DNA from 3 places in the Streptomyces sp. SYP-A7185 genome. Region 2 is predicted to be linked to each of the others. Evidence: riboswitches for the same ligand, from Rfam matches in the RefSeq annotation. Region 2 holds a riboswitch; each other region holds the start of a gene.
What was found. A riboswitch is a leader RNA that binds a small molecule or an ion and turns the genes downstream of it on or off. The one in region 2 is predicted to bind cobalamin.
Positions count from the first base shown of each region.

Region 1: another riboswitch for cobalamin. It lies ahead of QBL25_RS36710 (energy-coupling factor ABC transporter permease); the one in region 2 lies ahead of QBL25_RS11675 (cobalamin biosynthesis protein).
Region 3: another riboswitch for cobalamin. It lies ahead of QBL25_RS16960 (CbtB-domain containing protein); the one in region 2 lies ahead of QBL25_RS11675 (cobalamin biosynthesis protein).

Region 1 covers NZ_CP122310.1:8,406,115-8,409,376, forward strand. The annotation lists gene tsaD (tRNA (adenosine(37)-N6)-threonylcarbamoyltransferase complex transferase subunit TsaD) at 1-476, shown strand, start outside; gene QBL25_RS36705 (GNAT family N-acetyltransferase) at 476-1,114, shown strand; cobalamin riboswitch at 1,200-1,384, shown strand; gene QBL25_RS36710 (energy-coupling factor ABC transporter permease) at 1,414-2,136, shown strand; gene QBL25_RS36715 (energy-coupling factor ABC transporter substrate-binding protein) at 2,136-2,540, shown strand; gene cbiQ (cobalt ECF transporter T component CbiQ) at 2,547-3,262, shown strand, end outside.
Region 2 covers NZ_CP122310.1:2,654,780-2,658,041, reverse strand. The annotation lists gene QBL25_RS11680 (cobyric acid synthase) at 1-752, opposite strand, end outside; gene QBL25_RS11675 (cobalamin biosynthesis protein) at 749-1,690, opposite strand; cobalamin riboswitch at 1,797-1,940, opposite strand; gene QBL25_RS11670 (hypothetical protein) at 2,047-2,283, opposite strand; gene QBL25_RS11665 (anion permease) at 2,296-3,262, opposite strand, start outside.
Region 3 covers NZ_CP122310.1:3,877,498-3,880,759, forward strand. The annotation lists gene QBL25_RS16950 (glycoside hydrolase family 6 protein) at 1-550, opposite strand, end outside; gene QBL25_RS16955 (GAF and ANTAR domain-containing protein) at 712-1,467, shown strand; cobalamin riboswitch at 1,833-1,955, shown strand; gene QBL25_RS16960 (CbtB-domain containing protein) at 1,987-2,208, shown strand; gene QBL25_RS16965 (CbtA family protein) at 2,229-3,038, shown strand; gene QBL25_RS16970 (class F sortase) at 3,019-3,262, opposite strand, start outside.

The DNA.
Region 1 (3,262 bases), 5.8 Mb from region 2:
CGCGCGCGGTGGCCTTCCCCCGCCCGCTCACCGGGCCGGGGGACGACCCCTACGCCTTCTCCTTCTCCGGGCTCAAGACCGCCGCCGCGCGCTGGGCCGAGGGGCACGCGGGACGCGAACTGCCGGTGGCCGACGGCGCTGCCTCGCTCCAGGAGGCCGTCGCGGACGTCCTGACCCGCAAGGCCCTTGCCGCCTGCCGGGACCACGGCGTCGCCACCCTCGTCGTGGTCGGCGGGGTCGCCGCGAACTCACGGGTGCGATCGCTAGCCGAGGAGCGGTGCGCGGCGGCCGGCGTGCGGCTGCGCGTCCCGCCGATGACCCTGTGCACGGACAACGGCGCGATGATCGCCGCCGTCGGTGACCTGCTCGTACGGGCCGGGGCCGAACCCGCCCCGTGGGACGTGTCGATCGACCCGTCCGCCACCTTGGAGTACGCGGCCCTGCGGCCGGTGGCCGCGGCGGCGAAGGCCGCCTGATGGCGACGGTCGTCCGGTCCCTGCGGGGCGAGCAACTGCTCGCGCACACCGCCGCCTTGCGCACGGTCTACGCCGAAGCCTTCCGCCTGCCGCCCTGGCACGAGGACGAGGAGCGGGTGGCGGCGTTCTTGGTCCGGCTCCGGGACGACGTGCGGCGCCCCGGGTTCACCGCGGCGCTCGCCCTGGAGGGGACGGACGTCACCGGGTTCGCCACCGGCTGGACCACCCCCGACCCCTTTCCCGCCGGCCGCTGCTACCCCCAGGCGGCGGCCGGACTGGGCCCCGGGCGCGCCCGGTCATGGCTGTGCGGGGCCCGGGAGATAGACGAACTGGCCGTACGCCCCACCGCGCAGGGCACCGGAACCGGGGCGGCCCTGCTGGCCGCGATGGCCTCCGACGCGCCCGACGGCCGGGTCTGGCTGCTGACGTCGGTCCGTTCGCCCCAGGCCATGCGCTTCTACGACCGCCAGGGCTGGACCCAGGCGACGCATCCCTCCCCCGACGGCAAGGGCCTCGTCGTCTTCCTCGGACCGCGCCATCCCGCGCGGACGCTCGCGGTGACCGGCGGCGGACAGGATGCGGCCGCCCGGGCGGCGAGGGGCGTGCCGGGCGCGCACCTGCCGACGCACGGGGGCTGACCAGGGGCGTACGCCCCCGGCCGGATGCGCCCGCGCGTGCCACAGGTGGAGCGGCCCACAAGTTGTCAGGAAACTCGGATGCGCACTAGGGTCACCACGCCTTGGTGCTCGGGAAATCCGGTGTGATGCCGGTGCGGCCCTCGCCACTGTGATCGGGAAGTCCGGCTCCAGCCCTCGCGGCAGCCACTGGGTGCTCACGCACCCGGGAAGGCGGAGTCCGGTCGGTACGACCCGTCAGCCAGGAGACCGGCCAAGGCGCGTTGTCCATCCACGAGGTGCTGGAGAGGGTCTGCTTAGCCATGCACATAGCCGAGGGTTTCCTCCCCCCGGCGCACGCGATCGCCTGGGGTGTCGCGTCAGCGCCGTTCGTCGTCCACGGAGTCCGCTCCCTCACCCGTGAAGTCAAGGAACACCCGGAGAGCACTCTGCTCCTGGGTGCCTCCGGAGCCTTCACTTTTGTCCTTTCCGCGCTGAAGATCCCCTCCGTCACGGGCAGTTGCTCGCACCCGACGGGCACGGGGCTCGGCGCGATCCTGTTCCGGCCGCCGATCATGGCCGTGCTCGGCACGATCACCCTGCTGTTCCAGGCGCTGCTGCTCGCCCACGGCGGGCTCACCACGCTCGGCGCCAACGTCTTCTCCATGGCGATCGTCGGACCCTGGGCGGGGTACGCCGTCTACCGCCTCCTGAAGCGGTTCGACGTGCCGCTCATGGTCGCCGTGTTCTTCGGCGCGTTCGTCGCCGACCTGTCCACGTACTGCGTCACCAGCGTCCAGCTCGCCCTGGCGTTCCCGGATCCCGGCAGCGGGTTCATCGGCGCGCTCGGCAAGTTCGGCGGCATCTTCGCCGTCACGCAGATCCCCCTCGCGGTCAGCGAGGGCCTGCTCACCGTCCTGGTGATGCGCCTGCTCGTGCAGTCGAGCAAGGGCGAGCTCACGCGGCTCGGCGTCCTGCTCCAGGGCAAGAAGACGGACCCGAAGCAGGACACGGACACCAAGACGGAGACGGGGGCCAGCGCCTGATGAGCCGGAACGCGAAGATCAACACTCTGCTCCTCCTCATCGTCGCCGCGCTCGCGGTGCTGCCGCTGGCGCTCGGCCTCGGCGACGACGAGAAAGAGCCGTTCACCGGGGCCGACGCCCAGGCCGAGACCGCCATCACCGAGATCAAGCCCGACTACGAGCCGTGGTTCTCGCCGCTGTACGAACCCCCCTCCGGGGAGGTCGAGTCGGCGCTCTTCGCCCTTCAGGCGGCACTGGGCGCCGGCGTCCTCGCGTACTACTTCGGTCTGCGCAAGGGGCGCCGCCAGGGCGCGGAGATCGCACGGGCCGAGCAGGGCCCCGCGGAGCAGACGCTCACGGGAACCGCCCCCGCGCAGAAGGCCTCCGCGGGGGAGAGCACCCGGGCCGACGCCGAACAGGTCTGACCCGGCGTGCTGCCCATCGACGCGGCGGCGCACAGCAATCGCTGGCGCCGCCGCCACCCCGTGGACAAAGCTGTGCTCGGGCTCGGCCTCACCGCCCTGGCCGTCTCCCTGCCGCCCTGGCCCGGCGCGGCCCTCGTCCTGGTCGCCGCCCTGGCCGTGCTGCTCGGTCCCGCCGGTGTGCCGCCCGGCAAACTGTGGCGCGCCTACCGCGTACCGCTCGGCTTCTGCGTCACCGGCGCCCTGACCCTGATCGTCCAACTCGGCGGCCCCGACGGGTTCGTCACGCTCGCCGACGGCGGCCCCGCACGGGCCGGCGGTCTGCTCCTGCGCACCTCGGCGGCCTCGCTCGGCGTCCTGCTGTTCGCCTTCACCACCCCCATGTCGGACCTGCTGCCCCGTCTGGTGAGAGCCGGGGTGCCCGCGCCGGTGGTCGACGTGGCCCTGGTCATGTACCGGATGAGCTTCCTGCTCCTGGACTCCATGAGCCGCATCCGGCAGGCGCAGGCCGCGCGCCTGGGCCACACCACGCGGGCCGCCACCTGGCGTTCCCTCGGCGGGCTCGGGGCCACCGCGTTCGTGCGGGCCTTCGACCGGGCGACGCGGCTCCAGGCCGGGCTCGCCGGCCGCGGGTACGACGGCACCCTGCGGGTGCTCGTGCCCGAGGCCCGGATCTCCCGGCGCTTCGTGGCCGTGAGCGCGGTCCTCCTCCTGGGCCTCGCGGC
Region 2 (3,262 bases):
ACGGACTCCCGCACGGCGCCCCGCAGGGAGACGCGCAGGCCGTCCTCCTCGTCGATGCCGAGGCCGTGCCGGAACGGCAGCACGCCGAACGTGCGCCGCCCGGTGAGCTCGTGGAGCATGTCGAGCCCCGGTTCGAGCAGCGAGACGTCGCCCCGGAACTTGTTGACGAGGTACCCGGCGACCAGGCCCTGGTCCTCGGCGCTCAGCAGGGCGGTGGTCCCGAAGAAGGAGGCGAAGACGCCTCCGCGGTCGATGTCTCCCACCACGACCACGGGGAAGCGGGCGGCCCGCGCGATCCCCATGTTCACGATGTCGGTGCGGCGCAGGTTGATCTCGGCGGGGCTGCCCGCGCCTTCGCAGATCACGGCGTCATAGCTGCCCCGAAGTTCCTCCAGGCATCCCACGACGGTGGACAGCAGCGCTTCCTGCCGCCCGCCGTGGTAGCCGCGGGCGCTCATCTCTCCCACGGGCTTGCCCATGAGGACGACCTGGCTGCTGCGGTCGCTGCCCGGCTTGAGCAGCACGGGGTTCATCAGCGCGCTCGGCTCGACCCGGGCGGCCTGCGCCTGCATGGCCTGGGCCCGCCCGATCTCGGCGCCCTCGCGCGTGACGAAGGAGTTGAGGGACATGTTCTGTGCCTTGAAGGGCGCGACGGAGACCCCCTTGCGGGCCAGCCACCGGCAGATGCCGGCGGTGACGACGCTCTTCCCGGCGTCGGACGTCGTCCCGGCGACGAGCAGTCCACCGCTCATGAGGTCCTGCCTTTCCGTAGTGTGCTCACGGCCGCCGCGACGCCGAGGGCCAGCAGCCCCACCCGCCGCGACAGCTTCACGGCCCGCTCGATGTCGGCGACCTCGACGCCCCGGCCTTCCCCGTTCAGGACGGGCCGGTGCTCGACGCGCCCCGCGTACGAGAGCGTCCCCCCGAGCCGTACGCCCAACGCCCCCGCGAAGGCGGCCTCGACGGGCCCGGCGTTGGGGCTCGGATGCCGGTCGGCGTCGTCCCGCCAGGCGCGGACGGCATCCCGCGGGCGGTCCCCGGCGGCGACCGCGAGGACGGCGGTGAGTCGCGCTCCGGGCCAGCCCATGACGTCGTCGAGCCGCGCGGAAGCCCAGCCGTAGCGGCGGTACTTCACGGACTTGTGCCCGACCATGGCGTCGAGCGTGTTCACGGCCCGGAAGGCGACGAGCCCGGGCACACCGCCCAGGGCGCCCCACACCAGCGCGCCGACCACGGCGTCGGAGGTGTTCTCGGCGACGGACTCGACCACGGCCCGCGCGATGCCGTCGCGGTCCAGCGCCTGCGGGTCGCGCCCGCACAGATGCGGCAGCCGCTCGCGGGCCACCTCGATGTCCCCGGCGGCGAGCGCACCGCCGACGGCCCGCGCCTCCCGCCCCAGGGAGGTCCCGCCGACCACGGCCCAGGTGGTGGCGGCGGTCAGCGCGAGGGAGGCGGCACGTGAGTCACGTACGAGAGAGGAGACGGCGGCCGCGGCGGCGGCCGCGCCCCCGGCGCACACCACGGCGTGCAGGGCGCCCCACCCGCGGTGGTCGCGCCACAGCACACGCTCGACGGCAGCGGCGGCCCGCCCGAACGTGGCGACCGGATGCCCGCGGCGAGGGTCGCCGAGGAACAGATCACCGAGGAGGCCGGCGGCGGCGCCGTACGCGAAGTCGCGATCGGCACGCATGGCTTCAGCCGGTCGCTGTGCCGCGACGTGAGCTGACGCTCGGGAACGGGTCCGGCAACGGGCGGCCGCGCATGGCGATATGTCCTCACTCAGGGTGTCCGCGCCCTGGTTCGACGTGATCGGCGGCGAGAGTTCCTGGCTCCCGAGGAGTCAGCTCCTCGATGACAGTGGCGGGACCGCGCCGGATTCACACCGGCTTCCTCTCCTGCTGCCGTAATGGCTCCGGCAGTCCACCACGCCCACGAACGCCCGTCAACTTGCCGTTGACCTGGGACGGGAGAGTGTGCGGAGGCCCACAGAGAAAGGTGGGGTGCGGGCCGCCGAAGCGTCCCGCACCCCACCCGAAGTTCCGGTCGTCAGGCGACGATCAGGTAGATCCCGTAGGCAACGGCTGCCGCGCACAGGGCGAAGCAGGCGTACGCGCCGGTGCGTGCCGCCGCCGCGGAGCCGCCCCCGGAGGTGGTGGCGCCGGACGTGGCCGCCTCGTGCTTGGAGAGGCCGATGATGCCGAGGGTGAAGAGGCCCACCAGGGCCACCGTCACCGCGAGGCTGACTCCGAAGACGGAGCCGAGGGCTGCCCAGTCGATGTCCATGCTGACTTTTCCTTACACCGTCGCGGGCCGGGCGGGGTCCGCCACGGTGCTGTTCGGGGCCGGGATGGTGGCCTTGACGAGGTTGACGTCCATGTTCGTCACGGCCGAACCGGTGGGCGGCGGTGTGACGGCGGCGATCGCGGTGGTCACGACACCGGCGGGCTCGGCGTCGGGGCCGTTCTCGTCGTGCGTGACGTTCGTGTGGTCGACGGCGTTGCGCCGGGAGAGGACCCAGATCACGGCCGAGCCGGTCACCAGGAGCGCGGCGGTCGCCGCGACGCCCCAGGGGCCCTGCTTGGTGAGGAACTCCGCGCCCGCGCCGACCAGACCGGCGGCCGGGAGGGTGAGGCCCCAGGCGACGAACATGCGGGTCGCCGTGGACCAGCGGACCACGCCGCCCTTGCGGCCGAGGCCCGCGCCCATCACGGCGCCCGAGCAGACCTGGGTGGTGGAGAGCGAGAAGCCGATGTGCGAGGAGGCGAGGATCGCGGTCGCGGCGCTGGTCTGGGCGGCGAAGCCCTGCTGCGGCGCGAGGTCCGTCAGGCCCTTGCCCATCGTGCGGATGATGCGCCAGCCACCGAGGTACGTGCCGAGCGCGATGGCGACACCGGCCGAGACGATGACCCACATCGGGGGGTTGGCACCCGGGTTGAGGACGCCGCCGGTGATCAGGGCGAGCGTGATGATGCCCATCGTCTTCTGCGCGTCGTTCGTGCCGTGCGCCAGCGAGACGAGGCCCGCGGAGGCGATCTGACCGGTGCGGTAGCCCTTGGCGGTCGCCTTGGTGTCGGTGTTGCGCCCGATGCGGTACGTCAGGCGCGTGGCCAGCGTCGCGGCGATGCCGGCGACGAGGGGCGCGGCGATCGCGGGGATCAGGATCTTGGTGACGACGGTGCCGCCGTCGATCGACGACCAGCCCATCGACATGACCGCGGCACCGATGAGGCCGCCGAACAGCGCGTGGGAGGAACTGGAGGGC
Region 3 (3,262 bases), 1.2 Mb from region 2:
ACTGCTCGGGCGTGCAGTTGTCGACCATGTGGAGCACGGCGTCCGGCTCCAGGATGACCGTGGCCCTGCGGTCGCCGATGCCCGCGGCCACCTGGTCGATGAAGGCGCGGTACTCGTTGCCGTCCGCCGCGCCGCCTTGTGAGTACTGCCCGCAGTCGCGGTGCGGGATGTTGTAGAGGACCAGCAGGGCGTCCCTGTCGGCCTTCTGCGCGGCCTCGGTGAAGCCGCGCGCCTGGTCCTCCGCGTTCTCCGGGACGATCCATTCCGCGACGGGCTGCTCGGCGATCTTCCGGATCAGCCCGGCGTCGTCCTTCTTGCCGTCCTTCTCGTACGCGGCGACCTGCTTGGCCGCGTTCCCCTCCGGGTTGACCCAGTACGGGTCGGAACCCTTGGGCTGCTGCTTGACCGGCTGTCCCGAGGATTCCTCCTCGCCCGAGCCGTCATCGGAGGAGCACCCCGACAGCAGCAGCGCAGCCCCCGCAAACGCCGCCGCGGCCTGCAACCCCCTGACCGCGATCCGATGACCGCGGCCGGTGCCTTTGTGGTACATCCACTCCCCCTTGGGTGCACTGTCCGATTCTCAATCCTGACATACGCACACCCAGGCCACGAGGCCCGCCCGGCCGCGGCGGAGACCTGTAGGAGACCTGTTACAGCCCGGCCTTCGGGGGTAGACGCAGTGGGCGGGGCGGCTCTCACGGGGAGGAGACCATGCGGGATCGCACCTCTGAACTACGGCTGGCCCACGTCCTGGTGGAGACCTCGAACACCTTGGACGACGACTTCGACCCGGAGATCTATCTCGGCCGGGTCGCGGGCCACTGCGTGGAGCTCCTCGACGCCTCCGCGGCCGGGGTGATCTTCGACGGTGCCGGCTCCCCCGCGATCGCCACCGGCGGGCACCCCCGGGATCTCGCACTCGGCCTGCTTGGCGCCCAGCACAGCGGAGGGCCCTGCGTGGAGAGCCTCGGCACGGGGCTGCCCGTGCCGCCGGTGCGGCTCGCGGAGACCGAACCCGCCGAACGGTGGCCGGACTTCACCGCCCTGGCCCGGCGCCAGGGCATCGGCGTGACGTACGCCGTCCCGCTCCGGCTGCGCAAGGCGCTGCTCGGGGCGCTCAACATCTTCGTGCCCGACACCTCCCGGAACACGCACACCGAAGCCGAGGTGCGGCTCGCGCAGGCCATCGCCGACGCCACCGCGGTGGGTCTGCACAACCACCGTGCCTACACGCAGTATCGGACCCTCGCCACCCAGCTCCAGTCCGCCCTGACCAGCCGCGTACGCATCGAACAGGCCAAAGGCATACTCGCCGAACGCTGGCACACCGGCGTGGACGAGGCCTTCGACGTACTGCGGCGGTACGCGCGCAGAGAACGCCTGGTCATGGACCTGGTGGCCACGGAAGTGATCAAGGGATCGCTCGACGACGCGACGCTGCGCGGCGGTTGGTCCGAACCAGAGTGAAGGTCATCCCGGGAACCGGCACCACCTGCGGAGATCACGGAGAGGAAGCGGATCACGACTTGGCGTCAATCCACCCCTAGGCTCCGGCGCTCATCCGTTCTAGAGTCGAGACAACGGCCCAAGCCCCCGGCCTGATCGCCCATCCCGCAACAGCGGGGTTGGCCCTTGAACCTCCCGCGCCGGCGCCGGGTTACTCCCGCAGCTCGAGCGCGCGCGGTCGAGGACCAGCCCGGTCGACGGCTCCGGGGGGAGCGGGCCGCCGACCGGGCCTGGTTGAACGGATTCAGGCAGACAGCGGTTTCCACGGACAGGCTCCGGGACCGTTGACAGTGTCCATGCGCAAATGGGACTCTCCGGACGACAAGTCCATACATCGAGGCGACGGTTGACAGGAACCCGGTGCGACGCCGGGGCGGTCCCGCCACTGTGACCGGACGCCGCGAGGGTGTGCGGAAGCCAGGAACTGAGCCGTCGTACTCCTGCTTCGGGGCGTGGAACCCCAGAAGGAGGCGCTTCGACATGGCACTGCACACCGCGGCACCGCACACCGGCACGGCGACGGCTCAGGACGCCACGGCCCGCACCCGCGACTGGCTCGTCGCGTCGGCCGCGACCGTCATCGCGCTGATCGCGCTCTACGCCCTCTTCGTCGACAACGGCTCGCTGATCTCGGCGACCGGCAGCTACCTCCACGAGTTCGCCCACGACGGCCGGCACCTCTTCGGTGCGCCGTGCCACTGACCGGGGACGGACCCGGCGCCATGCCCACCGTGCCCTCGTCGTCGTCCTCACCCGTGCTGCCCCTGCTCGGCCGGGGGCTCGTGGCAGGCGGAGCGGCGGGCCTCGCGGCCGGTCTCTTCTCCCTGCTGCTCGCCGAGCCCCTGATGGACCGGGCGATCCGCGCCGAGGAGAGACGATCCGCCGTCCAGGAGCACGCGCGGCACCACGAGGAGTTGTTCACGCGGTCGACCCAGCACGCGGGTCTGGTGGTCACCACGCTCGTCGCCGGTCTCGCCGTCGGTGTCCTCTTCGCGGTGGCCTATGCCCTGGTGCACCGCCGCGATCCGTACGCCGCCCCGTGGCCGCGCGCCGTGGCGTTCGCGGCGGCGGCCTTCCTCGCGGTCTCGCTGCTGCCCGCCCTGCGCTACCCCGCGAACCCGCCGGGCGTCGGCGACGCGGACACGGTCGGCGACCGCCAGGCCTTGTGGTGCGCGGCCCTGGTGATCGGCGTCCTCGGCATGCTTCTGGTCCGGCAGGTGTACGTACGCCTGGCCACGCGGACCGATCCGGTGCGGCAGGCCGCGGCGGCCCTCACGACGGTCGCCGTCCTCGCCGTGCTCTTCCTGCTCCCGGACAACCCCGACCCGGTCCCGGTCGACGCGGTGCTCTTGTGGGACTTCCGCGTCCTGTCGATCGCCTCGCACGCCCTGCTGTGGGCCGTGTTCGCGGCGGTCTTCGGCGGCCTGGGCCTGCGGGCGGCCCGGGAAGGGGCCAGGGGCCGCGCCGCGGGCGCGAGGGCGGCGGGAGTGCCCTCGCGCCCCGGTGCGGCCCCTACGGCCCCACCCCGGTGAGGTAGGCGGACACCACCACGTTCGCCGAGTAGGTCTTGGTCGCCCGGTCGAAGGAGCCGCCGCACGTGATCAGGCGGAGCTCGGCGCGGCCCTCCTCGTGGGGGCCGTACGCCTTCTTCGCGTCGAAGCGGTCGCGGCTGATGACCTGGACGTCGTCCACGGTGAACTCGGCGACCGAGCCGTCGTCCCGGGACACCCGGACCTTCTCGCCGGGGCGCACCGCG